Regions from separate parts of the Bacillus sp. FSL K6-0138 genome, predicted to be linked through region 1. Evidence: riboswitches for the same ligand, from Rfam matches in the RefSeq annotation. Region 1 holds a riboswitch; each other region holds the start of a gene.
What was found. Region 1 has a riboswitch for S-adenosylmethionine ahead of MHB78_RS17150 (methionine biosynthesis PLP-dependent protein). Riboswitches for the same ligand answer to the same signal wherever they lie in the genome.
Positions count from the first base shown of each region.

Region 1 (9,944 bases):
GGTCAAAATGGTCTTCGATCGAGCGTTTGTTTCTCCCTGTGATAATCAAAATATCCTTTATGCCGGACTGGACGGCTTCCTCCACGATGTATTGAATGGCCGGTTTATCGACGATCGGCAGCATTTCCTTAGGCTGCGCTTTTGTCGCCGGCAAAAATCTTGTTCCTAATCCAGCAGCGGGAATGACGGCTTTTTTTATTTTCATCATTATTCACTCCTATACATTTGTATTCTTATGAATCTATTTCCGGCTCCTGAAACACCCAAAGGCGGTTCCCGATAAAATTGATCACCATTCCTCCGACCGTTGCAGTCACTTTGCTGGAAACGAGGGACAGGCCCGCTTTTTGAAGGCCGTACAGCAGCAGAAAGGTGATTCCTGAAGCTGCCAGGTTGATGATGAGGAAGCGGATGATCTCCTGCCCGCGGACTTTTTCTTTTACCCGAAATGTCCACGTCCGATTCCAGATATAGCTGTTTAAGATGCCGGCCGTATATGAACAAACCTGTGCAATCAGGTAGGGGACGTTCAGCGCCGTAAGCAGGAAAAATACTCCGAAATCAATGAGCGTGTTTCCGATTCCGACGGTGCCGAAGCGCAGCAATGTAATGAGTTTCTTTTTCATAACGGCATTCGATGTTTACCTCCCAACCGAAGAAACGGGCTGTTTTCGGCCGTTTCTAAAACTTACAAATAACCTTACATGATAATGTTGAATAAACGTGAAACAAAAGATGAACAAACTATGAAAAATGGGGAGAGGGGAAAAGAAAAACCGCTCCATCTCGGATGGAACGGTTCTGTAATACAGCGCACCCGGCGCCTACAGATGCTGGCCTTTAACCATTTTGACGTGCGGTATATTCGCGTCTAAAAATTCTTCGGAAACGACACGGTAGCCGTGTTTTTCGTAAAAAGGGACGGCCTGTGTCTGAGCGTTCAGCATATATTGGGAGGCTCCCAGTTTTTTTGCTTCGTTTTCGAGCGCCTCCATGATCAGGTTGCCGACGCCCAAAGAGCGGTAGTTTTGCAAGACGCAGATTCTCTCAAGCTTTCCATAGCCGTCAACGATGCGAAGGCGGCCGGCACCGACCGGTTCTTTTCCGTCATAGATGACGAGATGTGAAGATTCCTGATCAAGATGATCCATTTCTTCTTCAGGTGATACGTTTTGTTCTTTGATAAACACTTCCGTTCTAACGAAAAAAGCGTCTTTTAGCTGCTGATCATTCTTGACGATGACGGGTTCCACTTGTATTCTTCACACTCCTAAAATAAATGTTTCATAGACGGTCCAAGAGCCGTTATCCAACTGATAAAGCAGGTGAAAGCGGTCGATGACTTCTTCGTGGGTCGCGTCTTGCATTTTCAGCGTTCCAAGCACATCGGAGTGCTCATCATCGGAAAGGTTTTGGGCAATCGTCACATGGGGAACAAACGCATACTCCGGTTTGCCTTCCAAAACGCCGCTGTACATTTTTTCGTGCAGCTCGGTTAATTCCCGTGTCGGTTCCGCTTTCATATAAATTACGTTATTAACCGGGGCAAAAGAGCTGAACTTTGTAATCTTCAGTGTGACCGGCGCCATCTCTTTTGAAAGCTCCCTCAGGTGTGCAACGACTTTGCCGATGTCTTCTTCGGACGATTCAAATGGCGCTCTTAATGTGAGATGAGGCGGGATTAAGGCGTAATTCGGATCATAGCGTTTCCGGTAGGAATTTGCAATGTCCTGAAGTTTTTTTGATGGAAATAACACAATACCGTATTTCATTTTGTTCCCTCCTTAGACAATTTGTATGGTCTTAGTATAACAAAGAAAGGCTTTTATTCGGAGAGCTAGAGCATTTTTTTTAAAGCGGGCGTGATTAACGGCTGCCAGTATGTCCATTTATGGTCTCCGTCGAATGTTTCAAAGTGATAGTTCGTGTTCTTTTTTTGAAGCAGTTCTTTCAGCTGTTCATTAGGAGCTGTGAAATCGAGTATCTGGTCGTCTGTCGTTTTGACCGCGGTTTCTTTTGTGCCGATTTGATGATAGATCGAAATGAGCTGCAGGGAATCGGCATCCGCAACTTTTTCGAGCACATGACTGTCGACGTAAGGTGACTGCATGATGACGTTTCCAAACATATTCGGATACTCGAGAGCTGTCATGAGGGAGACCGTCGCCCCGAGGGAATCGCCGATCAGCGTCCTGCCCGATCCGACTTGATATGTCGGATACTCGCGGTCTGTGAAAGGAACCAGTTCATGGGCCAAAAAGCGTTTATAAGCTTCAAATTTCGTTCCCTCCGGATGGTATGTACGCCTTCTTTCCTGCACGTTTTTGTAAGGGACGCCGATCACGATGCACCGTTCGATTTCGCCGTTTTTTATCAGCTCTTCGATCTGCCGGCTGATGCGCCCCAGGCGGAAATAGTCGTGACCATCCTGTGCGATGATAACGTGATATTTGTAGAGCGGGGAATAGCTGGCTGGCAAATAAACCAAAAGCTCCATTTCTTCGCCAAGCTCTTCCGAAAAAAGCGTTTTTTCCTGAATGACTCCTGTTTTTATGGCCAAGATGAACTCCTCCAGAAAGTAGGTTGTTAACGTTTCCATACATTGTATCACGAATGGCGCGAAAATTCTCTTTTTAAGTGTCATTTTCAGCGGGTTCCATAGTTTCAGCTATTCTTCTCATAGCAGGGGGCGGAAGGTCTTTCCGCAGGATAGCCGTATTGTTCACGGTATCTTTTTCTGTCAGCAGTGAAGGTCCCACCAGTTTTTGTCGCTGCCACGATGATTGGCGTGATGGACGATGCATCGCAAGGAATCCTCTACACAAGGGTCTTCCCAGCAGCCTTTAAGTTCTTCCAAACGGTTTAGCAAATCAGCGCCTGTTTCATTCTTTATGTCATCAAGAGAATAAAAGCCGAGATCAACGGCACATTGGGCCATCTTCGGCCCAATTGAAGGAACCGTTTGAAACTGGGCGAGCGCTTTTATGTATTCCGCCCGATCTAGAGGGGAGCCGAGCGTCTTGGCAAGGTCTGCAATCTCCATCTCTGCCGTATCTTTTAATTTTATCTTGGCTGCCCTTAAGTTGGCCCGTTCATGATTTGTCAAAGGGAGTTTTATATATTCACCTCTTTTACATTCCTAACACGGATATAAACTGAGTTGAATCGCTTTTTTCCTCTATCCACGTTTGAAATTCGGAGATCATTGAGATCAGCTGTTTGATGTTTGCTTGATGGTTTTCCAAAAACTCTTCCTCCGAGTAAACGAACGGAAACCCTAAAACATCTTTCAATGAATGCGGGTCGGGATCATTGATTAAATTTTGCTTCATTACTTCCAATTCCTTCATAATCAACTTCCAAGTATCTGTATCCATTTCATTGAAAGCAAAATAATCGAATGGTTTATAGCACTTTTCAAAGGCTGGCATCATATAGCCGAAGTTGTCTCCTGTAAAGTAAATCGAAGACGTGTTCCAACACTTGCCCCGGTATTTATCCGGAAGAATCTCTATGTAACAAGAGCCTTCGAGGGCATCCGTACCATAAATGATTTCTATCATTTTATCACCTCTTTATTTAAATGTATCATAAGCTAAGCTGTATCTTGTACTTAAACTTATGGGGAAAGGGACGCCAAAACTGCCTGCATAAAGATTGAAAAAAGACTCTTGAAAATTCTCCTGAATTGGGGTAAAGTAAAGAACAATCAGAAAATTAAACACTTTCTTATCACGAGAGGTGGAGGGACTGGCCCTTTGAAACCTCAGCAACCTGTTGCACTTGACGATGTCAGTGCACCAAGGTGCTAAATCCAGCAAGCGTTATGCTTGGAAGATAAGAAGAAGCGAATAATACCCCTTCTTCTTATGAAGAAGGGGTTTTTACTTTTTAAAGGATGGTGTCATATGACTGAACATGTACAAACAACACTGGCGCAAATCGGAAACCGCAGTGATGAAATAACAGGAACCGTCAATCCCCCGGTTTATTTCTCCTCCGCTTACAGGCACAGAGGAATCGGAGAATCCACGGGGTTTGACTATATTCGTACAAAAAATCCGACAAGACAGCTTGTCGAAGACGCGATCGCAAAGCTTGAGGGAGGGACGCGCGGCTTTGCGTTCAGCTCCGGCATGGCCGCCATTCAAACGATTATGGCGCTGTTTCAAAGCGGAGACGAACTGATCGTTTCCTCGGATTTGTACGGAGGGACATACCGCCTGTTTGAAAACGAATGGAAAAAATACGGGCTGCGCTTTTTGTACGACGATTTTTCAGACGAAGACTGTATCAAGTCAAAAATTACGGAAAACACAAAGGCCCTTTTTGTAGAAACTCCGACAAATCCGTTAATGAAGGAAACCGATATCAAAAAAGTCGCGAAAATCGCCAAGGAGCACGACTTGCTGCTGATTGTCGACAATACGTTTTACACTCCGGTATTGCAGCGGCCGATTGAACTTGGCGCCGATCTTGTCATTCACAGTGCAACAAAGTACCTCGGCGGACACAACGACCTATTGGCAGGGCTCGTTGTCGCGAAAGGAGAAGAGCTGTCAGAGGAAATGTTTCAGCATCAAAACGCGATCGGCGCGGTTTTGTCCCCGTTTGATTCGTGGCTCTTGATGAGAGGGATGAAAACGCTCGCCCTCAGAATGAAGCAGCACGAGGAAAACGCCCGGGAGCTCGCCTCATTTTTAGAGGAGCAGGAAGAAGTTGCAGACGTTCTTTACCCGGGAAGGGGCGGCATGCTGTCATTCCGCGTTCAAAAGGAAGAATGGGTCAACCCGTTTTTGAAAAGCTTGCAAACGATTTGCTTTGCCGAAAGCCTCGGCGGGGTGGAAAGCTTTATCACGTATCCGGCGACGCAGACCCATATGGATATCCCTGAGGACATCCGGATCGCCGGCGGCGTCTGCAACAGGCTGCTGCGCTTTTCCGTCGGAATCGAACACGTATCCGACTTGAAGCATGACCTGAAGCAGGCATTGCAAAAAGTAAAAGAGGAGGCAGTGCAGGCATGACGAAGGGTAACTGGACGCTCGAAACAAAACTCGTACACAACCAGGCGAAAACGGATGCGGCGACCGGAGCAGTCAGCGTGCCGATCCAGCATGCATCGACCTTTCACCAGGCGTCTTTTAACCAGTTTGGCGAATACGATTACAGCCGTTCCGGAACCCCGACGAGAAAAGCGCTTGAAGACGCGATCGCAGAGCTTGAAGGCGGGACGCGCGGCTTTGCTTTTTCTTCGGGAATGGCCGCCATCTCTACCGCCTTTTTGCTTTTGTCAAAAGGGGATCACGTTCTTGTCACAAAAGATGTGTACGGGGGCACATACCGGATGATTACAGAGGTGCTGAGCCGCTTCGGCATTGAGCATACATTCGTCGATATGACCGATCTGAATGAAATTGCCTTAAACATCAAGGAAAACACAAAAGTCATCTACCTTGAAACACCTTCAAATCCGACGCTCGGGATTACGGATATCAGAGGCGTCGTCAAGCTTGCAAAAGCGCACGGCTGCCTGACATTCCTTGACAACACGTTCATGACCCCGGCGCTTCAGCGGCCGCTTGAGCTTGGGGTTGATGTCGTGCTGCACAGCGCGACAAAATTTTTAAGCGGGCACAGCGACGTCTTATCAGGGCTTGCCGTCGTCAAGGACAAAAAACTCGGCGAAGCGCTTTATAAACTGCAAAATTCGTTCGGAGCTGTTCTCGGCGTCCAGGACTGCTGGCTCGTGCTCAGGGGATTAAAAACGCTCCAGGTCCGCCTTGAAAAAGCAAGCAGAACGGCCCGGCAGCTCGCCGAATTTTTTGAAAAACATCCGGCTGTCAAGCGGGTGTATTATCCAGGACTTTCTTCACATCCGGGCGCCTGTGTGCATAAGCACCAGTCAAACGGCGCCGGGGCGGTGCTCTCATTTGAACTCGAGAATGCCGCAGCCGTCAAAACGCTCGTCGAACATGTCACGCTCCCGGTCTTCGCCGTCAGCTTAGGCGCAGTCGAGTCGATTCTTTCATATCCGGCGAAAATGTCGCATGCCGCAATGCCGAAAGAAGAGCGGGAAAAACGGGGGATTACCGACGGTCTTTTAAGGCTCAGCGTCGGCGTGGAACATGCAGACGACTTACAGGCGGATTTTGCCCACGCCTTGCAAGCCGCATCAGGCACGCTCGCCCATTCGTCATAGCTTTACAGAAAGCCGGGGAAAAACCCCGGCTTCTTTGCCGTTTTCAGAGGCCGGAAAATCAGTTTCCGATCAAGGTCCCGACATATTGCCGATGAGATAGCCGAACACCCCGATGAGCAGGATCGGGGCGACAGCCTTTGGCGATTTCCATCACCGCCGCTGTCGTCAGATCTCCGCCTGATGCGTTGCAGGCTAACAGGATTTCTTCGAGCAGAAAACGGAGCACCTTGCCCGCGGCCAATGAAACGAGTGAGATTCGTCATCACAACGACAAAAACAAACCCCAAAAGAAGCGGGCATTCATTAGAATGATCTGAAGACGGCGGCTGATCCATACAAAATAAACATTTTGAAAAAAAGTAGTTGACGAAACGATATAAACTGCATATAATAGAACTTGTCAGTAAGACAAATACCCAGTGAAACACATCATGATTCCGTAGCTCAGCTGGGAGAGCGCTACCTTGACAGGGTAGAGGTCGCTGGTTCGAGCCCAGTCGGAATCATACGAAAACCCTTGCGCAGCAAGGGTTATTTTTTTCTATTTCTGATAACCTTTTTCAGGTTAATATGTTAAAAGCCCTGAAGAGTATAAAAAAAGAAAATAAACAATACAACAAATGTTACGGCAATGACAACTTCTTTAGTATAGTTTTTGTCATCTTCCTGCTCTTGTCTCCGTTTTCTCACCCTCCATCCTATACTTTTTTTATACCTCTTTTTTCTTTTCATCTTTTGTCACGATTAATCCCTAAATTCACTTTTTTACTCAATTTCCCTTCTGAATAACTGAATTAGAAATGGAAAAGTTATTTTTGTTCATATTCATTCGGGAGGTCGGACTATTGAGAAAAACTTTTTTTGTTGCTTGTATTTGCATCGTGCTCTCATTTCTGAATTCTGTTCATCTGGAAGCTCAGAATATTAACAACAAAGATATGTATGATGCATTTCTCACCTTATTATATCCTTATGCAAGCAAAGTCATTAAACAAAGCTATGGGTTATATGATGCAAAAATAATATCCATTGAACGTGTGAACATGGGGAGAACAGAAGATGAGAAAAGAATAAATGATGGTTCATTCGATTTTATAGTAAAGGTTCAATACAGAACTTTCACTGGTCCTCATCACCCACCTGAAACAATTGAGGAGCTGACCTTTAGAATTAAACCAGATGGTGTGAAATATTGACAAGCAGAGCGGTTTATATAGCGAGGGAGATGCGACGGTTACTTCATTCTGTATGACAACTGTCAGGAAGCGGAACGTATATCGTCCAGGTGTTCTGTTTTAAGAATTCAAAAAAGAAAATCGATTGGAAGCTTTAATTCTGAAAAGGTTCGGATAAAAGAGGGCTTCTCTTGAGATGAAGCCCTCTTTTAAGGCTCTCTAGTACTTGGATACCTCATAGGTCAGACCATTAGACAAGTTCCGTCGTTGTTTTCATTTTTCGAGAAGATGTTATAATGAAAAGCCATGAATTGATTTGAAGAGGGGAGTTTCGATGCATTGCATAACTGCATGCTTAAAAATCAAAAACCTGGGTGAAATAATGAAGGAATTCAAAAAACTTGAGGAAGAAACTAACAAAGAAGAAGGATGTATTAAATTCCATGCTTATCCGCTTGAACCATCAGAACGCAAAATAATGCTTTGGGAGATTTGGGAAAACGAAGAAGCTGTTAAAGCCCATTTCACAAAAAAACACACAAAAAACGTTCAAAAACAAAAAATAACGGAAGTAGAATGGTTAATGAAAAGCAATGTAAATGATTAAAAGGCTCCTTAACATGCGACATTCAATGACTAGAATCAACCACTTGTAGTTAATTGGTAAATTGTTGTCCAACTCTGCCAACAATCAGACATCATCAGATGTCCAACAAAAGGCTCTGAAATAAAAGAGCTGATCAGAATCGAATATACTCGTTCAGAAGGCGACAGGAGAGAGGCCTCTGGCTCTTAGCACGGTCAGTAAAAAGCCATTCTTGAGATTCGAGAATGGCTTTTTATTTTTTTTCACGATTCAATCGGGGTTAAAAAATCCGACTGTATATGGTCATCTCCCATTAAGTAAATATTTTTTATCTATAAACAAGACCGCCATCGGTCAATATCGCCTGACCAGTAATATAATCCGAATCATCTGAAGCTAAAAAAGACACTAAATTAGCAACATCTTCAGGTGTTTGATATCTTTTTAGAGCAATTTCTGAGGAGAATTTTTCAAAAGCTTCCCCTGGTTTAAGGTCACTGCTGTATTTCACCATTTCTTCATCAATTCTATCCCACATTTTTGTTTTTGCAACGCCAGGACAGTATGCGTTTACAGTTATTTTATATTTTGCCAGCTCTTTAGCGGCTGAATGTGTGAAAGATTTTACAGCATGTTTAGTCGCAGAATATGTGCCAAGCATTTCAAATGATTCGTGACCTGCTATGCTGCAAGCATTAATGATTTTTCCTTTTGTTTCTTGCTGAATAAATTGTTCAGCGGCAGCTTGAGTGCCAAAAACCACGCCATTTACATTAATTTTGAATAATCTATTAAGCTGTTCTTCAGTAATTTCCAAAAATGGAGAAACTGCATCGATACCCGCATTGTTTACAAAAACATCTAAACGGCCAAAGGCATCTACCGATTCTTTAACTAAATTGAATTGATCCTCTCGTTTAGATACATCCCCTTTAACACCGATAACATCAAAGTTCTTTTCTTTTAATTCTGAAACAGTTTCGTTCAGTAATGCTTCATTTATATCATGTAGTACGACACGAAAACCGTCGTGGCATAGTCTCTCCGCTATGCCTTTCCCTAATCCTCCAGCAGAACCGGTAACAATAGCTACTTTTCTCATGGAGATCTCTCCTTTTGTTAGAAAATTATGATAGGTTTTGTCTATTTTAGTATAACAAAACATACGGGACGAGTCCGAAGCAAAGCTAATGTATAACTTGACATTGTTGCTTTGCTGCAATGATTAAGTATCTCTCTTTGTTTAACAACAAAAAAGAGGCGCGTTTTTTATCTGATCGCCATTTTTGCTCCTTTTTTAGCTTACTCAAGGCATCAATGTACGATTTCTTTTTATCCCGCGTATAGTTTAATGATGAAAACAAAGTTAACTTGGCAAGAAACCTTCGTTAGGCAATTGCACAATTATCCATAGACAATCTGCAAGAACGCAAACAGTCAAATACAATCTTAATAATATAAAAAAGGAGTGATAGGCTTGTTTCATCGTCAATATCCTGTACCCGCATATTCCTATCCTATAAACCCGTCTTTTCCCATAAACCCATATCCCGTTTATGCCAGTGGCCGTCCGTGTCCCGTATTGCCTCCCGGGGCCTGCCAATATATATTGAATGATGAAGGTTATTGTGAATTGGTTTGTATCCAGTAGAAGCATGCTCTTTAAATGAGGAGTATTGCAGCTTTCCGCCAGTGATCAGCTATCGGTGAAGGCAAAATTGCGTATGTGACCCACAAGGGGCTGCAGCCCTTGCCTCTACAAACGCCGAGGAAGCGCTGCCCATATATGATATCGATCATATAAACCACTAATAAAAATATTTTCAATAGAAACTGAACAAATGGCAGCCTTTATGAATCCTCGCATGCCGATGGAAATGGCGAAAGCGTTGGCTTCATTTCGATACCGCGCGGCAAAAGAGAAGCGTGCTCAGACGTCTACAGCAGTTCAAGAGTTGACTTGCAATTCTCCGACAAGCTT
Region 1 is NZ_CP150286.1:3,227,811-3,237,754, reverse strand. Features, by position in the region: gene galU (UTP--glucose-1-phosphate uridylyltransferase GalU) at 1-211, opposite strand, end outside; gene MHB78_RS17180 (GtrA family protein) at 234-626, opposite strand; gene MHB78_RS17175 (GNAT family N-acetyltransferase) at 825-1,253, opposite strand; gene MHB78_RS17170 (YjcG family protein) at 1,263-1,772, opposite strand; gene MHB78_RS17165 (esterase family protein) at 1,838-2,560, opposite strand; gene MHB78_RS17160 (helix-hairpin-helix domain-containing protein) at 2,741-3,043, opposite strand; gene MHB78_RS17155 (hypothetical protein) at 3,132-3,563, opposite strand; SAM riboswitch class I at 3,727-3,844, shown strand; gene MHB78_RS17150 (methionine biosynthesis PLP-dependent protein) at 3,909-5,027, shown strand; gene metC (cystathionine beta-lyase) at 5,024-6,202, shown strand; partial or broken gene MHB78_RS17140 (DUF819 family protein) at 6,261-6,521, opposite strand; tRNA gene MHB78_RS17135 (tRNA-Val) at 6,636-6,708, shown strand; partial or broken gene MHB78_RS17130 (hypothetical protein) at 6,776-6,899, opposite strand; gene MHB78_RS17125 (DUF3888 domain-containing protein) at 7,048-7,398, shown strand; partial or broken gene MHB78_RS17120 (putative quinol monooxygenase) at 7,674-7,984, shown strand; gene MHB78_RS17115 (acetoin reductase) at 8,292-9,065, opposite strand.

Region 2 (9,944 bases), 310 kb from region 1:
CGATCGACAGCCCGAATGATCCGGCAAAGTTCGCAATTCCTTCAGGAACCCCGAGGCTTCTTTGCGTTTTAATGTTCAAAGGCAAAGCCCCAGCGCTTGATCTTGACGTAAATGCAAAGATCAGGACAGGGAATACTTTTTTCACGTAAGTCACCGGGTTCAGTCCGCTGAACGTAATCAGCAGCAAATGAATGATGAACATAACGATCAACGCCGCATAAGAAGCGATCACAAATTTACCGAGCTTGACGATGCTGTCGAGATCGCTTGTTGCGATCGTATTTGTCATAATCGCCAATACCCCGTAAGGCGTCAGCCTTAAAATCAGCGTGACGACACGCATGATGATTGCATAGACGGCATCAACCAACTTTTTGAAGAGCTCGGCTTGCTCCGGCTGTTTTTTCTTGACGCCAAGGTATGCCATCCCGAGAATAGCGGCAAAAATAACGACTGCGATGGTTGACGTCGGTCTTGCTCCCGTAAAGTCTAAAAACGGATTGCCCGGCAGCAGCTCGACGATTTGCTGCGGAAGCGTTTTGGCTTCCATATCCTGAGACTTCTGTTCAAGCTCCGCGCCTCTTGAAGCCTCTGCGCTGCCGTGGTCCACCTGAACGGCCTGAAGATCGAAAGCGAGCGCTGATGCGATCCCCACCGCCGCAGCGACAGCGGTCGTTGCAATCAGAATCCCGATGATAAGACTGCTGATTTTTCCGATATTATTTGTCAGTTTAAGCTTTGTAAATGCCCCTAAGATCGAAATGAACACAAGCGGCATGACAACCATCTGCAAAAACTTGACATAGCCGCTGCCGGCTATATTAAACCAATCTGATGTCTGAGTGATCGTTTCTGAAGACGAACCATATATAAAATGCAAAGCAAACCCAAAGACGATTCCAATTCCGAGCGCAGTAAACACCCTCTTCGAAAACGAAACGTGCTTTTTTTGCATGATATAGAGGAGCGCCATCAAGCAAAGCAGGATGAAAATATTTAAAATAACCAAAAATGCCATAAAACACATGCCCCCCAGAATTTTTTTACATTAGAAAACTATAGTACAATAAACCTTATTGGTCAAGTAGGAATTAACGATATTCGCCATTCTCTCAAAAAGTTTATTCTCCGATTTTTTCAAGCGGTACAAATGCCGGAATCTGGGCTCCGTTAAATTCTTTTTTGATGAATTCAGCCGTATCGTCAGACTGATAAAGCTTGACGATCTTTTTTAAGTCTTCGCGGTTTTTGTCTTCGGTTCTGGCCGCGATGATATTGATGTAAGGCGTTGCCGTTTCGTCTTCAAGCTCTATCGAGTCTTTGACGGGATTCAGTCCGGCATCAACGGCGATTCCGTTGTTGATGACAGAGGCTGCGACATCCTGGAGCACCCGCGGCGTTTGTTCGGCAGCCACTGTCGTGATCTGAAGCTTCTTCGGATTTTCCTTGATCACGTCAAGCGATCCGTTCCCGTCAAAGCCGTCCTTCAGCTTAATTAAACCCGCCTGCTGCAATAGGAGAAGCGCTCTTCCCATGTTTGTCGCTTCATTCGGCACAGCGATTTTTGCTCCGTCCGGAATCTCTTTAACCGACTTGTAATGATCCGAATAAATGCCCATCGGCGCGATGATCGTCGTTCCGATCGGCGATAAATCAAGGTTGCGCTCTTTTTTAAATGAATTGAAATACGATATCGTCTGGAAGGCGTTTGCGTCGATGTCCCCGCTCGACAGGGCCATATTCGGCTGTACATAGTCCGAATATTTGACGATTTCGATTTTTAAGCCTTCCTTTTCGGCTTTTTTCTTTACAAAATCCCACACCCTCGTATCCGTTCCGCTGACACCGATTTTAATCGACCCGCTTTCGGAATTTGAACAGCCTGCAAACACGCTTAAGATGAAAAGAACAATCGTGATGAAAGCAAATTTTTTCATAGCTGGTTACCTCTCTTTTTATCGTCTTCTTATTTTTTTGCTTAGCACATTACCGGATGACTGCAATCCCTGGACAACGATGACCAGAATCGCAACCGTCACGATCATCGTCACAGTATCAAATCTCTGATAGCCGTATGTAATCGCCAAATCTCCCAGTCCTCCGGCGCCTATCGCACCTGCCATCGCCGAAGCGCCGACCAGGCCGACTGTCGCTACCGTAAAGCTTAGCACTAAAGAACCGAGCGCTTCGGGAATCAAAAACCTGAAAATGATCTGCCGCGGAGTCGCCCCCATTGCTTCAGCCGCTTCAATCACCCCCGGATCGACTTCCAAAAGCGAATTTTCAACAAGCCTTGCGATATATGGCCCTGCATAAAACGTAAGCGGAACAACCGCGGCCCACGTGCCGATCGACGTCCCCACAATCAGCCGTGTCAGCGGTATAAGGGCAACCATCAAAATGATAAACGGAACAGACCGGAAAATGTTGATGATAACATTGACAACCGTAAACAGTGCCGTATTTTCGAGAAGGTGCCCCTTTCTCGTGACCACGAGGAGAATCCCGAGCGGAACGCCGATCACGCTTGAAAACAAAAGCGAAAACACCGTCATTTGAATCGTTTCGATCAAGGCATCAATGATTTGGTCATATGTTACAAGCATGTCACTTTACCTCCTTAACTTGAATGTTTGCTTGCCTGATAAAATCGAGCGCCTTGGCAATTTCTTCGTCTTGGCCCGCGAGTTCGACCGTAATGCTTCCAAACGGAATTCCCTGCAGCTCTGTTATCGTGCCGTGAAGAATATTGACGTCCACGTCAAAGCGTTTTGATACTTGGGAGAGAAACGGCCTTCCTGACGATTCCCCGACAAATTGAAATCGGTAAAGGTGCTTGATATTCAATGTTTTGATCGATTCCGGAAGTTCAAAATCGATCTCCGAACGGATAAAGTTTTTCGCCGTTTCGGTTTTTGGGGCGGAAAAGACGTCAAACACGCTGCCCGATTCGATGATTTTCCCTTTTTCGATCACCGCGACTTTGTCGCAGATTTCCCTTGCGACATTCATTTCGTGGGTAATTAAAAGAATCGTAATATTATATTGTTCATTGACTTGCTTTAACAGCTTGAGAATATCGCTCGTCGTCTGCGGATCAAGGGCTGATGTCGCTTCATCGCAAAGCAGAACCTCCGGGTTTGTCGCAAGCGCGCGCGCAATGCCGACGCGCTGTTTTTGCCCCCCTGAAAGCTGATCCGGATAGGCGTCAGCCTTATCCTCAAGACCGACAAAGCGGAGCAGCTCCGTCACCTTTTTCTTGATTTTGGCTTTCGGTGTTTTGACGAGCGTGAGCGGAGCCGCCACATTCGCAAAAATCGTCTTCGAATTTAATAGATTAAAATGCTGAAAAACCATTCCGATTTTCCGTTTAACCGAGCGGATTTCGTTTTTTGGCAAGGACGTCAAGTCCCGTCCGCCGACGAAAACCTTTCCCGCCGTCGGTTTTTCAAGAAAATTGACGCAGCGGATCAGCGTACTTTTTCCCGCTCCGCTAAATCCGATGACCCCGTAGATGTCCCCTTTTTCGACATGAAGGTCAATGCCGTCAAGCGCCCGGATTTTCTGCCCGTTTCTGTCATAGACCTTTTCCACGCCCTCGAATGTAATCATGTTGATCCCTCCGCTGTTTTTTGGATAACAAAAAAGGCTTCCTCTTAGAAAATAAGAAGAAGCCTTTAGACTCATTAGCAATAAAGAGTGCATCCGACCTTCTTATCTTCCAAGCCTTTTTCGGCTTGTTGGAGTTGGCACAGTATTCTGCATCATGCAGAACCCGCTGCCGAGGCTTCATAGGGCCAATTCCCTCCGCCTCTCTTAATAAGAAGTAATGAAAGTGTGAAGTTTTACCTAACTTTACAGCTTCTTCGGAATGTTGTCAATCGCATTTTTAACATTTTCGGGCTCATATGCGCTTCAAAAAAAGCCCAATTTCCGGCGCTGAGAGCGGCTTTTTACTTTTTTAAAAAAATTGCGTTCAAACAGTTGTAATTTCCCTTAAACACTGGTAAAGTAAAGGTAATTATTTTTGTTCGAACTATCTTTAAGAAGAAAGTTTTGTAAGAGTTTTCGTCTTGGAAGTTTGTTTCAGAGCAAGAATAGTGAATTTAAGCGTTATCGCTTTAGGAGGAAATTTCATGCTAGAAGGTAAAGTAAAATGGTTTAACTCTGAAAAAGGTTTCGGATTCATCGAAGTTGAAGGACAAGACGATGTATTCGTTCACTTCTCTGCTATTCAAGGCGAAGGCTTCAAAACTTTGGAAGAAGGCCAATCCGTAACTTTCGAAATCGTTGAAGGAAACCGCGGACCACAAGCTTCTAACGTAGTAAAAGCGTAATAAGCTTTTCTTCGGGACTGCTGACTTTGTCAGCAGTCTTTTTATTTTTATAAAAAAGCACGGCGCCTAAACGGTGCCGTGCTTTTTCTGCTTATGAAGCGATGTCCCTTTTTGTAAACACGCCGAATGCAAGCACTTGAAAAATGATAAAATAGACCGCCAAGACTGCAATCGAGAACCCCATCGTCATGCCTGACACAAGTGGCGTTCCGTCGACATACTGCGTTAAATCAGTGTTGGCAAATAAAATGTATTTCGCCCAGTCGAATTTCATCGCAATAAGATTGGTTACCGTGCCGCCCATGACGAGCAGAAAGATCGATATCCCGACGGCCAGCGAGCTGTTTCTGAATACCGCCGAAATCATAAATGCCATCGTCGACATCATCAAGAGAGAAATCGAATGAAGCAGATAGCTCCCGGCCAGGTGCAAGATCAGGCTTTGTTCTTTAACATTTCCATTTGCATATGCCAAATGGACCTGGCTCCCGTCTCCCGCTCCGAACAAAACGAGACCCGTAATACCTGCGCTTGCAAACAAAATCGCAATCAAGGCCAACGCCAAAAGCAAAACGGTAATGTATTTGGATAACAGAATCTTAAAGCGGCTGATCGGCCGAATGACGAGCAGCTTCACCGTTCCCCAGCTGAATTCGTTTGCGACGATTCCCGCCGCAACCGTAATCACAAACAACCCGATCAAAGAAATCATATCCCCGGCATCACTAATGAACGACATTGCCGAATACGTCCCGTCTTCCGGCGGCAAATCGTGTTTAATTCGATATTCATTAATGGCAATCGACTCTTTATAGTTGTTTTCAAGCGTCGGGCTATTGACACTTTTCAGCTCTTTCTTCATATCGGCATTTTCCTGAGCCAGTTCCTTTTTCCAGTGCGTACTCGGGTCTGTTTCTCCGATCGTCTTGGTTAGAATGCCCATCCCGATAACGACGATCAGCAGGATTCCGATCATGACATAGGTTCCTTTGCGGTTGAAAATTTTGATCCATTCGTTCCAAATCAGATTAAGCAAGCTTTGTCCCCTCCCGTTCCTCGGTGATTTCCAGGAATCTGTCTTCCAACGATTTGGTGACGGCTTTCGCTTCATATAAACGGACGCCGTTGTCGGTCAGATGTTTAATAAGTTCAGGCACTTCTTCTTTTAAAAGGCTGAGTTCGATTCCGTCCTTCACTTGTTCAATGCTCCGCTCTCCAAAAGCTGACGCATGACGAAGCAGCGCATCTCTGTCATCGGCCTGAAGAAAGTACCGCTTCTTCTCATCTGCAGCAGGTTCATGGACATGTTGAATATCGCGGAGCGTTCCGTTTTGGATAATCGCAATTCTGTCGCACATGATTTCCATCTCTGACAGGAGGTGGCTTGACACGATGACGGCCAGGCCCTTTTCCTTTGTCAGCCTTCTTAAATAATCGCGGATTTCCCTGATTCCGGCCGGATCAAGGCCGTTTGTAGGCTCATCAAGGATAAGCAGCTTCGGATCGTGCAGAAGGCTTTGGGCAAGACCGAGCCTTTGCCTCATTCCGAGCGAATACGTTTTCACCTTATCGTGAATCCGGCTCTTCAAGCCGACAAGCTCAATGACTTCATCGATTTTGCTTTTCGTTACCCCTTTTGACATGCGCGCGTATTGCTGAAGGTTTTGGTAGCCCGTTAAAAATTTATACAGTTCAGGGTTTTCGACAATCGCCCCGATATGCCGGGCGGCTTTTTCAAAGTTCTCTTTTACGTTGACGCCGCATACGATAATGTCGCCCGATGATATGCCCATATGGCCGACGATCATCCTGATCGTCGTCGTCTTTCCCGCGCCGTTCGGGCCCAGAAAGCCGAATACCTCTCCGGCGCGCACATCAAAGCTCAAGCCGTCGATAATTTTCTTTCCTCTGATCGTTTTTGAAACGTTTTTTAACTGAAGCAGCGTTTCCACTGATTTCTCCTCCCTTATTTGTCTTTGAGAAACGTTTTAAACCATTGCAAAAGCGACACCCCGAATTCTTCGCGCAGCTCTTCGACGTTCCTCTTCTCTTCGATCCGCCCGTTTAAGACGACAATGACTTCATCCAAAATCTGTTCGATTTCGTTAATCTCATGCGTCGCGATGATCACCGTCTGTTTTTCAAGGTCAAGATACGAAATCAAGCCCTTTACGATCGACTCCCTCACAAGAGGATCAAGGCCTGACAAAGGCTCGTCAAGCAGAACGACCGGGGCGTTGCGGGCTAAAGTCAGCGCCAGCTTCAATCTGCCGCGGTTCCCTTTGGAGAGCTTACTGATTTTTTGTTCCCCGTCGATTTTCATTTCTTTCAAAAGGTCAAACGCTTGATCAAGCTGAAAATCGGCGAACTGGCTTTCATAAAAATAGACGGCATCCTTTACGTAGAAAGGCTCATAAAACATGTCAAGCTCTGTCAAGTAAGCGATGCTTTTGCTCATGCTTCTTGCGGCCGGATCATTGCCGACTGAAACCGTCCCCGAATCGGGATATACAAGTCCTGCGATCAGCTTTAACAACGTGGATTTGCCGCTGCCGTTCGGACCGGTCATTCCGTAGATTTTGCCCGGAGACAGCGACAGCGAAGCATCCTTTAAAGCGAATTGTTTACCGTATTTTTTCGTCACATTCTTTAGCTCAATCACTTAGAATCACCTTCCTGCAAATAGCGGTCAAGTTCGGAACGTATTTCCTTCTTCGACAAGCCGAGCTCTTCCATGCTCCGGACAAACTGCTCCGTGACCTCCGCCCGCATTTCCCGATTAAAACGATCGATGACCTCCGGCTCTTCAACAACAAACGTCCCCTGTCCCCGTCTCGTTTCCACGATTCCCATCCTTTCCAGTTCATTGTAAGTTCTTTGAATCGTATTCGGATTGACCTGCGTCTCGACAGCCAGCTCGCGGACCGAAGGCAGCTTATCTCCCGGGCTGATCTCGTTCCGGATCATTCTTTTCAAAAGCTGTTCGGCAATTTGCCGGTATATCGGCTTTGATGATGAAAAGTTATCTGCCATATGATCACACCTCGACTTTTTTATCAAGCAGCTTGCCGGAGGCATAGAAAAGGCAGGCGGCTAAAACGGCGTAATACACGATGAGAACAATCGGAATATCAATTTTTGAAAATACAACAGTCCATCTTGCATCTTGATAGTGAAATTTGAAATTCGTTTTTAACGAAATGCTCCAGAGTTTCTGCACATTCTCAAACAAAACGCTTATTATGTACCTGCCCTCCAGCAAGGTGTAAGCATTATAGATTAACAAAGGAACAAGCCAGCGGATATTCTTGAGCGCCGGATATTTTCTGAGTGCTTCATATACCGTCCACAGAAACATGACCCACACGGCAAGGAGCACAGACCCTAAAAAGACGGCAAAGCTGACCAGAAATAGATCCCAAACAGAAAACATACTGTCGGTTGCGGATTGGAGGATGCCTCTAACAACCAATCCGAACATAAACAGAATCGCTTGGGAAACGAATTGATAAACAGCGGCTGAAGCCAGTTTTGACAGCAGCAAAACCGCACCCTTGTTCGGATTGTGCAGCCACAGCTGGGTCTTCCCTTCCAAACGGAGCTGGCTGATCATCATGAAAGGGCAAAACAGACTATGAAACAATAAGATGGCGACAAATCCCCCAAACATCGCCATCGGTTCGCCTGTGTAATAGGCAAACGTACAGCAGGCAGCGATCGCAAACAGCATAAACAGCACCCAAACGACGGACCAAAATCTTGAGATGAGCAAATCTTTTCTAAATAAACCGCCGAAAGATTTCAAACGATATCCTCCTCTGTATTAGTGTGCTATTCATATAGTACACTAATACAGAGATAATGACAATAAAAAAAAAGCAAATCCGCTGATACCCAGCGAATTTGCTCTTAATCCTGCTTGCGTTTTTGCATGGACTTTAACGCATTCCGATAGTCCATATCATCCATTTGCGTTTTTTCTTCAACCTTATTCTGTTCTTTAGGCTGATGAAGTTTTTTCAGCGTTTTCCGGTATGTCTCATCATTCATGGCGTATGGATCATCCGGTTCGGAAGAGCCTTCCGGCAGCCTGAGCCGGTGTTCTTCCCGCTGTACTTCTTCAGGGGCTTCTATGTCTTCCGTACGGTCCTCCACAACAGCCTCGTCTTTGTCCGGAGATGCGGATCGTACATTAAACACAACGAGTCCGATAATGACGATAATTGCAGCGATAACGGTCACGATTATGGCCATGGCAATCGCTCCTTTACTGCCCGCTGACGAAACGGCCGGTAACCTGTGCGACGCGTCTGCCCAGAGCCCGTCCCAGCTGAAGCCCTTCTTCGGAAATCAATTCGTCGCTGTCTACCGGACAAGTGACGCCGACTCCGTAGTAAGAACCGTATAACGCATTTTCGGGCACGTTTCCCGGCAAACCGACGACCACCATGCCCTGATGCAGCATCGGGGTGATCAAGTTGAGCATTGTCGCTTCAAGTCCGCCGTGCGTCGTAGCCGTTGTGCAGAAAACCGCGCCGACCTTATTGATCAGCTTTCCTTCCGCCCAAAGGTACCCCAATCTGTCGATCCAGGTTTTTAAGCCTGAACTGATCGTGCCGAAATGGCCCGGACAACCCCAAACGATGGCATCCATATCCTCAAGCTTTCTAATGTCCGCCTCGCTGACATGGTCGATCAGCACTTCTGCAGATTCTGATTCCCGTGCGCCTTCGGCAATTGATTGAGCTAATTTTTTCGTATGCTCGCCTTCACTGTCATAAACAACATAGATTTTCATGTTAAAACCTCCTGGTTTAAGACTCTTTCGCTTCCTTCGGAGCCGGCAGCAAAGTCAGCTCTTTCTCTTTGTATTTCTTGCGTTCTTTGTCTTTCCTTACGTCTCTTAAGAACAGGCTTAATACCAGTCCGACAATACAGAGTCCAGCCGCCCACATAAAGGCGTCATTAATGCCCATGACGTTAGAGTTAAGCTGCGACTGACCTGCCAGGTATTTCATCACATATTGTTGTGCTTGTTCGGCAGATATATGCATAGATTGCGCGACTGACTGGATCGTTGACTGCAATGTGTGCATAAACGTCGGATCGGCCGTATTGGTTTGATCGGCCATTGCAGCGTAATGGAATGTCGTACGGTTCGTATAAATCGTCGTAATCAAGCTCGTTCCAATTGAACCGCTGATTTGGCGCAATGTATTCGCCATCGCCGTTCCGTGGCTGTTCAATTGTTTCGGAAGCTGGTTCATTCCGGCCGTCATAATCGGCATCATCAAGAGCGACATACCGAACGCGCGGATCGCATAAATCACGACAATGTGCATATACGGCGTATCAAGGGTAAGCGTCGTAAATTCGTAAGTTGTAACGGCGGTGATCAATAAGCCGACGATCGCCAGAGGTCTCGGTCCGACTTTGTCGAACAAGATTCCCGAAATCGGCGACATAATAAGCATCACGATAGCGCCCGGGAGCAATAACAGCCCTGACTGAAGCGCCGTAAAGCCGACAAGGTTCTGCAGATAAATCGGGAGCAGGAACATCCCGGCAAACATCGCGACCGTAATAATCGCATTGATCACGCTTGAT
Region 2 is NZ_CP150286.1:3,542,452-3,552,395, forward strand. Features, by position in the region: gene MHB78_RS18715 (L-cystine transporter) at 1-1,018, opposite strand, end outside; gene MHB78_RS18720 (MetQ/NlpA family ABC transporter substrate-binding protein) at 1,122-1,937, opposite strand; gene MHB78_RS18725 (methionine ABC transporter permease) at 1,956-2,606, opposite strand; gene MHB78_RS18730 (methionine ABC transporter ATP-binding protein) at 2,608-3,612, opposite strand; SAM riboswitch class I at 3,712-3,826, opposite strand; gene cspD (cold-shock protein CspD) at 4,137-4,337, shown strand; gene MHB78_RS18740 (ABC transporter permease) at 4,429-5,373, opposite strand; gene MHB78_RS18745 (ABC transporter ATP-binding protein) at 5,366-6,289, opposite strand; gene MHB78_RS18750 (ABC transporter ATP-binding protein) at 6,304-6,999, opposite strand; gene MHB78_RS18755 (GntR family transcriptional regulator) at 6,996-7,370, opposite strand; gene MHB78_RS18760 (hypothetical protein) at 7,375-8,142, opposite strand; gene MHB78_RS18765 (hypothetical protein) at 8,247-8,591, opposite strand; gene MHB78_RS18770 (NAD(P)H-dependent oxidoreductase) at 8,605-9,135, opposite strand; gene MHB78_RS18775 (DHA2 family efflux MFS transporter permease subunit) at 9,152-9,944, opposite strand, start outside.
Region 2: another riboswitch for S-adenosylmethionine. It lies ahead of MHB78_RS18730 (methionine ABC transporter ATP-binding protein); the one in region 1 lies ahead of MHB78_RS17150 (methionine biosynthesis PLP-dependent protein).

Region 3 (9,944 bases), 2.0 Mb from region 1:
TTAATGTGCCCGAGAACCCCCATAATCCCTCCAATCAAACAAGCAACCAAAACTTGATGCAGCATCTTCATCACCTTCCTAAAGCCCTTAGATTCGTCAAGCGACTTCAGGCCATCGAGCAGCCCCCCTAGAACCCTTTGCGATGATATTCGATACTACTACAGAAAATGTGTTCTGTCTCTGAGGAAAAAAAAGCTTGTTTCTTCCATTATATGTGAAGAACTAGGTAATAATCTTGATTCCTTCGATTCATTTTCACATAATTACAATTACCTATTTTTTCTATATCAAACAGAGAGCTGCTTTTCCTTTCGGCCATATAAATATGCTGTTCCTATGCTGATCATCAGCAAAACGAGCAGAACAGCCAATAATGCCTGCATGCTGAAAAAATCAACGATCATTCCGCCGAACAGCGGCCCGATCATTCTTCCTCCTGTCGCCATGCTGTTGACGAAGCCTTGGTAAAACCCTTCTTTCCCCCGCGGTGCGAGGCGGTTTGCGATCGTCGGAACAGCCGGCCAGACGAGCATTTCCCCGAGCGTCAGCACGATCATCGCGCCGAGGAAAACCCGGAAAGATTCAGCGGCAAACAGCATGCCGTAAGCAAACATAAAAATGATGAATCCGCTCACGATTTGTTTTTTTAGCGAACTGGCGAATCTGTGGACAAACATTCCGGTAAGCGGCTGACCCAGGACGATGAGCGCACCGTTGACCGTCCATAGCAGACTGTACTGCCCGAGCGATATGCCGAGATCCTGCGTATGTGAAGCGATCGTTGAAGACCATTGGGAATAAGCGACCCAGCCGAGAAGATAGCCCGTACATACGAGCATGAGGGCTGAAAATCTTGATTTTCCGCTTGCGCCGGCAGCATGATCTACAACGGATGACTGTACTGCACGTTCTGTGCGGATATGTCTGAATCCAAAACATGCAATCGCGAAAAAAACGGCATAAAGCATCGCATTCGCAAAAAAGACGTAAGCGAATGAAAATGATGCAACGACTCCCCCAAGCGCGGAACCGACAGCGACCCCGGCATTTTGCGCTACATACACGGCATTAAAAGCCTTTCTGCCGCCTTCGGGCCAAACCGCTCCGGCCATTGCGTAGCATGCCGGAAACACAACACCCGACCCGAATCCGACAGCTGTCAACAAGAGGATATAAGCCGTCCAGCCATGAAAAAACACGAGGGCGGAAAGGCTGACAAACGTGATCACGATTCCGATAATGACGGATTTGAAACCGCCGATTTTATCAAACAAATAACCGCCGCATAAATTTCCGATGACATTGGCTCCGGAGTTGAGCATCAATACAAATCCGGCTGCGGTTAACGATTTCCCTAAATGGTCGTGAATATAGATAGTGTTCAAAGGCCACAAAAAAGAAGACCCCGTTACATTGATAAACATCCCGATGATCAGCATCCATAACGTACGCGGCACTGTGTTTTCCTTCTTTCTGATTTTCGTTCCTTCTAGATTCTATTCGTTTTGGCCATTTTTTTCAATGGAGGGAATTCGGTTTTCCTTCATAAAAAAACCCCTTTTTAGAAAGGGTATTTTTTATAATATTCAGAAAAATACTTTAATCTCCGCTGCTTAGATGGGGCGGGGTTTGTATTCAGGGTCCGGGCCATCGTGGATTTTTATCCTGTCCGGCTCAGCACCGCTCCCGTCCCGCGGATGTTTTACAGTTCCTGGCTGTTCGAATGCCGGCGGACGTTCAGCCCCGTTTCTTACGTCCATTGGCGAACCCGGCTCCCCCATAAAACAGCCGGTTTTTTTGTCATGTTTCTTATTTTGAAATTCCGCAAACACCCCGTTTTGAAACTGACCGGCGTAAGGCTTTTCCCCGCGATTCGGCTGAAAGAATGCCGCAAATCCAGCCGTTTTTGCGGACTGAATATCAAAATACTGTTCTTCAGCAGAACCGATTTTAATCGTCCGGCTGCCGCTTTCTGTTCCGTTTGCACATGAAATGATGAGCGTAATCACTCCTGCCACCCCAAGCGCGCCTGTTAAGGCCGAAAATTTTATCACGTCAAACGCCTCCTATCATAAAAAAGCGGAAAAAGTTCGCAGATTCGGGAGAACCGGTCCATATTGAATCGATCATAATAATCGGAATTTCAGCTTTCCTTTTTTCTATCGGCGATTTCGCACTTCGTTTTATATGCAATCTGTTTTTCGGCGGTTCTCCCGCTCCCCTGGAAAACGTCGTCCTATGGAACAGAAAGCGAAGAACGAAAAAAAGCCGGCAAGATGCCGGCTCCCTGAGGCTGTCCGATGACATGTATGTCTTGAGATTAGAAACCGGCACAGCGGCATCTACGTTGCCGTTAGAAGCTGTATGTTCGCATGCCGCTATTCGGTCATCCATTTCGGCTTTCCGAATCCGGCGAATTCTTTGTCGATCGTTTTTTCGAAAGCCTCCGATTTGACCGCTTCTTTTAAATCTTTGGCGAATGGTTTATCTTTGTTTTTTCCGTCGACAACGATTTGGTTGCGGTAGCGGTCAGGCATGTTTTCAAGCGCAAGGGCATCCTGCAACTTCATGCTGGCAGACAGGGCGAAATTGCCCGGTACGGCGGCGATGTCAAGATCTTCAACCGCCCTTGGCAGGTTGGCGGATTCGAGCTGCTTAAACGTCAGCTTTTTCGGATTGTCCGTGATATCGCGTTCAGAAGCTTTCAATGTATCGATGCCGTCCTTCAGCTTGATCAATCCTTGATCCTTAAGCGTTAAAAACGCCCTGGCAGCGTTAGCCGGATCATTCGGTATAGCTACTTGTGCCCCCGCCTTGACCTCTTTTAGCGATTTATACTTGGATGAGTACAGACCCATCGGTGCGGTCGGCACCGAAATCAGAGCGGCGAGATCTTTGTTGTTTTCCTTATTGTAAGCTTTCATAAAGACTTCATGCTGAAACAAATTGGCGTCAAGCTCGCCTTCCGTCAATGCCGTATTCGGCTGCACATAATCTGTAAATTGAACGACATCCACTTGATAGCCTTTTTTCTCAAGCTCAGGCTTAATCGCTTTTGTGACCATATCGTAATAAGGGCCTGCGGTTGCACCGATTTTAATCGCCTTGCTTCCGTTTGCCGCGCTGTTTCCGCATGCGGCAAGAAGGGCAAGTGTTCCCGCCAATGCAAGTGTTCCCCACAATTTTGTCCATTTCTTCATTCCAATCTCCTCCTCAACATAAAAAAACTCTTCCAGTCCGCCTGAAAGAGTCGATCACTTATCTTTCAGAATGCGTCTGACATTCTGCTGGATTTAGCACCTTGCTTATGCAGGTTGCTGAGATTTCACAGGGCCAGTCCCTCCATCTCTCTTCATAAGTTACATATTTGATTCCCTTCATTCTACGTATGAATATTGAGATTTGCAAGAACTTTTTCAACTTAATGAGTTAAAATATGAATACAAGAAGAAAGGAGACCCAAAAATGGAATTTTTCTATGCAATCGGATTTTTTTCCATCATTTTTTCGCTCGGCTATGCTGTTTTTCATTTGATCAGAAAAAAGTTCTTTTCGCCTGACAAACGATTCTCCAAAAAAATCTTTTATCCCTTTCTGATAGGCGGTTTTCTCCTTTGCGCTGCGACATCACCTTATACGGATCAGAAAACATACGCCGGGGAAAACGAAACGAAAGAACAGACGGCTCAAATCAAAGAATTGACGTCTGAGAAAACGTCTCTTTCAAACGAAATCAAATCATTAAAAGAGCGGATTCAAGAAACGAATGAAACATTGGCATCCGTAAAAACGGAGAACGAAACGTTAAAAAAAGAAAATGAGAACCTGCTCAAAGAAAAGGACAAGCTCGCGAAAGATAAGAAATCAGCAGAGAAAAAACTGGCAGGCGTCCAAAAGAACAGCGCAAAAACGAAGCAGGCCCAGGCAGATAAGCAAACAGAAGCTGCTTCAGCCGGGCAGAATAAAAGCTCAGGCTCTTCCAAAAAGACCGCAGAGCACAGTCAGGAGTGCAACATTAAGGGAAGCGTCAACAAAATTTATCATACGCCTAGAAGTACATACTATGACCGCACGAAAAACGTCGTCCAATGGTTTTGTTCTGAACAGGAAGCACAAGACGCGGGATACAGACCGCCAAAACGTTAAAAAAGCCGGCGCGCTGCCGGCTTTCTTTCTATAATTCTCTTCTTAACGCAGTCAGCACGTTCGTTCTCGTCGCTTTGACGGCCGGATTCAATCCTGACAGAATTGCAACCCCCATACTGATGACAGTCGCAATGATGACAAGGCTCACCGGAATATAGGAGAACGTGATGCTGAAATCCTGTGCGCTCCCTTCGCCTTGGGAAACCGATGACAAAATCACGGGGAGAAGCTTGTTCACCAGGAAGCTGACACCGTATGAGATGATAACGCCGAATACAGATCCGATGAAGCCGATATAGGCGCTTTCCATTAAAAACATTTTGCGGATGACGTTCGGACTCGCACCGATCGCTTTCATAATTCCGATCTCCTGGGTCCGCTCCGTGACGGCCATTGTCATCGTGTTGAAAATGCCGATCGCAGAAATCAATACGGCGATTACCCCGACGAAAATCAGTCCGATTTTAAAAGCCATAAAAAGCAGGTTGACGCTGTCCAGCTTTTTCGTGACAGAATCGACGAAGAAGCCTTTGTCTTCCATATCTTTCGTGAGCTGATCGACATGTTCAAAGTTGTCCGCATAGACTGTCAGTTCTTTTTCTATATCACCGCTGTCTTTATCCGCTTTCAGAAAATCGGTAATCCCTTTCTGCATGTCATTGCTGACATAGACGCTGGAATCGCTCACCCAATCGTAAGAAGGCTTTTCCATTACCCCGACAACCTTAAAGTCATACGTTTTTTCCTTGCTTTTTTCTCCTGTCTTTTCATCTACCTTCTCAATCTTTAATTCTATCGTCTTGCCGAGAATATCTTTTTCATATCCTTTAGGTTCTTTTATGTCATCTGGATTGTTTTCTTGCTGCTTTTGATATTCTTTCGCTTCTTTTTTCGTCCACAGCATCTTGCCGAAATGATAGCCGACGACGATTTCATTCGGCGATTTCGCCACGCGTCCGCGGTCCAGTTTGATGTTCGCTTTTTGCTCTGCCGCCATATCGGTAAGCATCAAATAACCGATTTGCTCATTGGTCCGATTGCCAAATTTGGCTTCTACAGGCGCCATCACTCTTGTACGTTCAATAACGGCTGCTACATCGCCGCGTTTCTCAAAGTCTTTTAAGTCTTTCTTTTGAACAGGCTTGTCGCCTTGCCCTTCTTTTCCTGCGACATCGATTTTCGTGACAATCTGATCTTTCATCAGCTGCTCGGTCATCGACTTTTGCAGCCCGAAGCCGACGGAGGCGAGCACGATTAAAAACGCGCAGGCCACCGTTGTCGCCAATATTGTCATAAACACCCTGAGGCGGTTTTTCTTCATGTTTCTTCTGATGAATTTCAGCTGGTCCTTAAACTTCAACGGTCTCTTCCCCTTTCTCCAACACCCCGTCAAATAAACGGAATTTCGTATCTGCGATCGACGCCACCTCGTCATCGTGGGTAATAATAATGAACGTGATGCCTCTTTCTCTGTTCAGCTGCTTGATGAATCCGAGGATTTCCTGCTCTGTTTCGGAATCAAGGCTTCCCGTCGGCTCGTCCGCCAAAATGATCGACGGGTTTAAAATCAGCGCCCGCGCGATGCTGACGCGCTGCTGCTGTCCTCCGGAAAGCTCGTTCGGATAATGGCCTGCATGGTTTTCAAGGCCGACGCGGCGCAGCATGTCATTCACCCTTTGCTTGCGCTCCGCCGGACGAACGCCTTTTAATGTAAGGGGCAGCTCGACGTTTTCAAACGTCGTCAGACTCGGAATCAGCTGAAAGCTTTGAAAGATAAAACCGAAATGTTCAAGGCGAAACTCCGCCCACTCTTTTTCGCTGAATCCCGTCACATCCGTACCGCCGATCATGATCTTTCCTTCTGTCGGCCCAATATAGCCGGAAATCAGGTTTAACAGCGTCGATTTCCCTGAACCGCTCCGCCCGACGATACAGGCGATTTCTCCTTTTTGGACGGTAAGCGAGACGTCCTTCAATACTTTGATTTCGTTTTCCCTTCCTTTTTTTCCGATTTTGAATGAGTGGTGAATATGTTCTATGGTAATCATTTTCTCTATCTCCTCTCCGCGGTTTACAGTCTCGTTTTTTTGAAAATCAAGAAGTAGCTGAGCAAAAATCCGACAACTGAGCCGATGATCATCCCTATGATGTAGCTTATAATGTTTTCTGAAGCGGCCAGGCCAAAACCGAAGATGCCGAATAAGATGACGAGAATCTGAATCGGTCTCTCCATCTGCCTCCATAAGAAAAAGTGTCCGTTTCTCTCAACCGGCTGTTTCAAAAAACAGAAATAGCCAATCACATAAAACAGAACGCCCATAATAAGCGGAATGAACATAACCAGCCTGTTTTCATCCAAAATGCCGAAATGATCGAGGTATATAATCGGTGTGATATAACCTAAAAAGTCCGAATCCATAAAAACACCGCTGTCAACTATTCCGAAAAAACGGAGAATAACCTGAATATTGGATATCGGAAGCCCGATGAGCAAATACGGCAGAATAGACGCCGAAAAAGCAACGACCAGCTGCCCCAATATGTTGCCTGTCATCGTCCCGGCCGCCATCACCAAAGAATAAACCATAAAACTGAAAAACATGGCGCCTATAAAAAGGACGTGAAAATTATGCACCTCCGGCTTCAGCACGGTGACCATCAAGTATGAGAGTAAGTACGATAATAATTGCGCTGACAAAAGAACAGATGCGCCAAACACAAACTTTGTCTGAAAAACCGTGACCCGCTTATAAGGAAGACTTAATGTGAAATCGAGCGTTCCTTTGCTCCGTTCAAAGCCCAACTGGCTGAGTGCAAGGATGACTCCCCCTATCCAAAACATCTGGACAAATGTTCCGGTTGGATATTCTATGACAAACTCGCACTGTAAATCTTTAAAGGCTTTTTGATCCTCCAGACACCCCTGATAAGATAAATAACCGTTCAATATTGTAAGCGGCTCGCTGAGCATAATGGCGGCAAAGACGATTAAAAAGAGCCATTGATGCTGCTTCCACTCTTTATAAAGCAATCCGCGGTCTACCATCTTCGCTTCCCTCCAAACTTCGCGATGAATACTTCCTCAAGGCTGACAGGAAGCTCGTTCCACACCTTAGGAGACAGGCTTTTGAGAAACTGCCTGCTTACATCGTCTCCTTTCGGAATGAGCACTGTATAAAACACGCCTGTATGGTCTAAAACAGGTATGTCTCTCTCCCTGATCTTTACATTGACGTCTTCTTCAAACGCCATTTGAATCTTGATGAAGTCTTCTTTCAGATCGTCAAGGTCCATGACGTTTGACAGCGTATTGTCTTCGAGAAAGCCGATCCGGTTGCACATCCGCTCTATATCTTCGAGCCTGTGGGATGTGATCAGAATGGTCGTATTGTGTTCGGCCACTTCATCGACCATCAGCTGAAGGACGTCATGCCTTGTGACCGCATCGATGCCGTCTGTCGGCTCATCAAGCAAAATGACGGCAGGGCGGATGGCAAATGACAAAATGAGCGACATTTGCTTTTTCAATCCTGTCGACAATTCCCGGTATTTTTTAGTTTCAGAAATCCCGTAGCGGTTCATTAATTCGTTTGCATATGTAACATCAAAGTCCGGATATATGCCGCGCAAAATCGCAACGAGCTGTTTGTAGCTGTATTTCTCAAAAAAAGGATTTTGCACCGGCATGTACATGATGTTTCGCTTTACCAACGGGTGATCCTTGATTTTAATGCTGTCGAATAAAATGTCTCCCTCGTCTGGAAGAAGAATCTGCTGGATAAGGCGAAGGAGCGTCGTTTTTCCCGAACCGTTTCTGCCGAGCAATCCGAATATTTCTCCTTCTTCGAGTTTTAAAGAAACGTCTTTGAGCACTTCTTTACCATCGATCGTTTTTGATACATGCTTTAACTCAATCATCTGCCGCGCCTCCTTTCACCTCTTCGCTGATTTCCGCGATCCATTCATATAGCTTCTGAATGTCGATTCCGGCGTAGTGTGCATCGATGATCAGCTGTTTTAACTGCTCTTTCATCATCGTGATCTTCCCTTCATCAAGCGTGACTTTCGCGTTTTCTGAAATGTATGTCCCTCTTCCACGCAACGTTTCGATAATCCCTTCGCGCTCAAGTTCTTTATAGGCTTTGCTTACCGTATTCGGATTTGCAATGATGATCGTCGCAAGCTCTCGGACAGAAGGAAGCTTATCTCCGGGTTTCATTATTCCTTTTAAACAAAGCTCTTTCATCTGCTGAATAATCTGCTCATAAATCGGAGTCGAGCTTCTCGGATCGATTTGGATCATCTATCTCCCTTCTTTCTCATTCAATCTCTTCAATTCATGGGGCCTCTTTAAATCTTCAGAAAAAACGCGCTCCCCATATTTTCCTGAAGCATAAAACCAAGCGTTGCAAGAACAAACAAGAAAGAGCAGGCGATGATAAACGCCAGTACAACCATTGGCTTCTGTGCTTTTTTATGTTTATCACTCATGAAAGAAAGCTCCTTTCAACTTGTGTATGAATTGTATTACTCGATGTAGTACACTTAATACAATAATTATACACAAATGATTTGTCAACAATTTTCCCAGAAAAAAAAGACCCTTTAAAAGGGCCTTTCATACGATCTCTCGAGGATCATATTATTTTGAAGGGCTTGCAGCTGAAGCCTTTTGCGGTAAATTTCCTCCCTTTGCTGTGGATTGGCAAACAGTGAGAGTTTATTTAAATCGTTGACTGCATTTTCAAGCATCAGCTGCGCATTGCTGTACTCTGTCTCATTGTAATGTTCCTGCTTGCTCGCAGTTTCAAATTGAGTCAAAGCATAATCGTAAGCATCATCGCTTCTTTGGATGTGTTCTCCGACGGATTGTCTTGTAGCCAAAGAAAACCCCTCCTTAATGGAAAAATTCCATCGCGTTTAGTTTTGCCCTATCCGCCCATGATCAATAAAGAAAATAATGGAGAAATGGATTTGTTCTCATCCGCATTATTTGCTACAATTTTAGGATGCCATCTACTACAAGGAGGAGCCTGATTTGCATCAGAACAACCCTTTTCCGTATACGAACAGCGAAAAACGATATCATACATGGAATTATCACTTAAGAAATCATTTCGGACACAAGGTCTTCAAGGTTGCCCTTGACGGCGGGTTTGACTGCCCGAATCGCGACGGCACGGTCGCACACGGGGGATGCACGTTTTGCAGTGCGGCCGGAAGCGGCGATTTTGCGGGAAATCGCGCAGACGATCTCATCACCCAATTTCATGAAATCCGGGACAGAATGCATGAAAAATGGAAAGACGGCAAATATATGGCCTATTTCCAGGCTTTTACGAATACGCACGCACCTGTCGACGTTCTCCGTGAAAAGTATGAAACCGTCCTCGGCCTTGACGGGGTTGTCGGACTCTCGATTGCGACGCGTCCTGACTGTCTGCCCGATGATGTCGTCGAATACCTTGCCGAGCTGAACGAACGGACATACCTTTGGGTGGAGCTCGGCCTGCAGACCGTTCATGAACGGACAGCCGCTTTAATTAATCGGGCCCATGATTACGAATGTTACGTCGAAGGCGTAAACAAGCTGAGAAAACACGGCATCAGGGTCTGTTCCCATATCATTAACGGCTTGCCGCTCGAGAACTACGATATGATGATGGAGACGGCAAAAGCCGTTGCCGATTTAGACGTACAGGGAATCAAAATCCACTTGCTTCACCTCTTAAAGGGAACACCGATGGTGAAGCAGTATGAGAAAGGCAAGCTGGCGTTTCTTTCCCAGGATGAGTATG
Region 3 is NZ_CP150286.1:1,216,373-1,226,316, reverse strand. Features, by position in the region: gene MHB78_RS06800 (DUF4257 domain-containing protein) at 1-71, opposite strand, end outside; gene MHB78_RS06795 (MFS transporter) at 288-1,457, opposite strand; gene MHB78_RS06790 (hypothetical protein) at 1,614-2,054, opposite strand; gene MHB78_RS06785 (MetQ/NlpA family ABC transporter substrate-binding protein) at 2,379-3,200, opposite strand; SAM riboswitch class I at 3,256-3,361, opposite strand; gene MHB78_RS06780 (hypothetical protein) at 3,466-4,146, shown strand; gene MHB78_RS06775 (ABC transporter permease) at 4,175-5,506, opposite strand; gene MHB78_RS06770 (ABC transporter ATP-binding protein) at 5,496-6,194, opposite strand; gene MHB78_RS06765 (permease) at 6,218-7,192, opposite strand; gene MHB78_RS06760 (ABC transporter ATP-binding protein) at 7,186-8,064, opposite strand; gene MHB78_RS06755 (GntR family transcriptional regulator) at 8,057-8,449, opposite strand; gene MHB78_RS06750 (hypothetical protein) at 8,497-8,637, opposite strand; gene MHB78_RS06745 (YtzC family protein) at 8,752-9,030, opposite strand; gene MHB78_RS06740 (TIGR01212 family radical SAM protein) at 9,185-9,944, shown strand, end outside.
Region 3: another riboswitch for S-adenosylmethionine. It lies ahead of MHB78_RS06785 (MetQ/NlpA family ABC transporter substrate-binding protein); the one in region 1 lies ahead of MHB78_RS17150 (methionine biosynthesis PLP-dependent protein).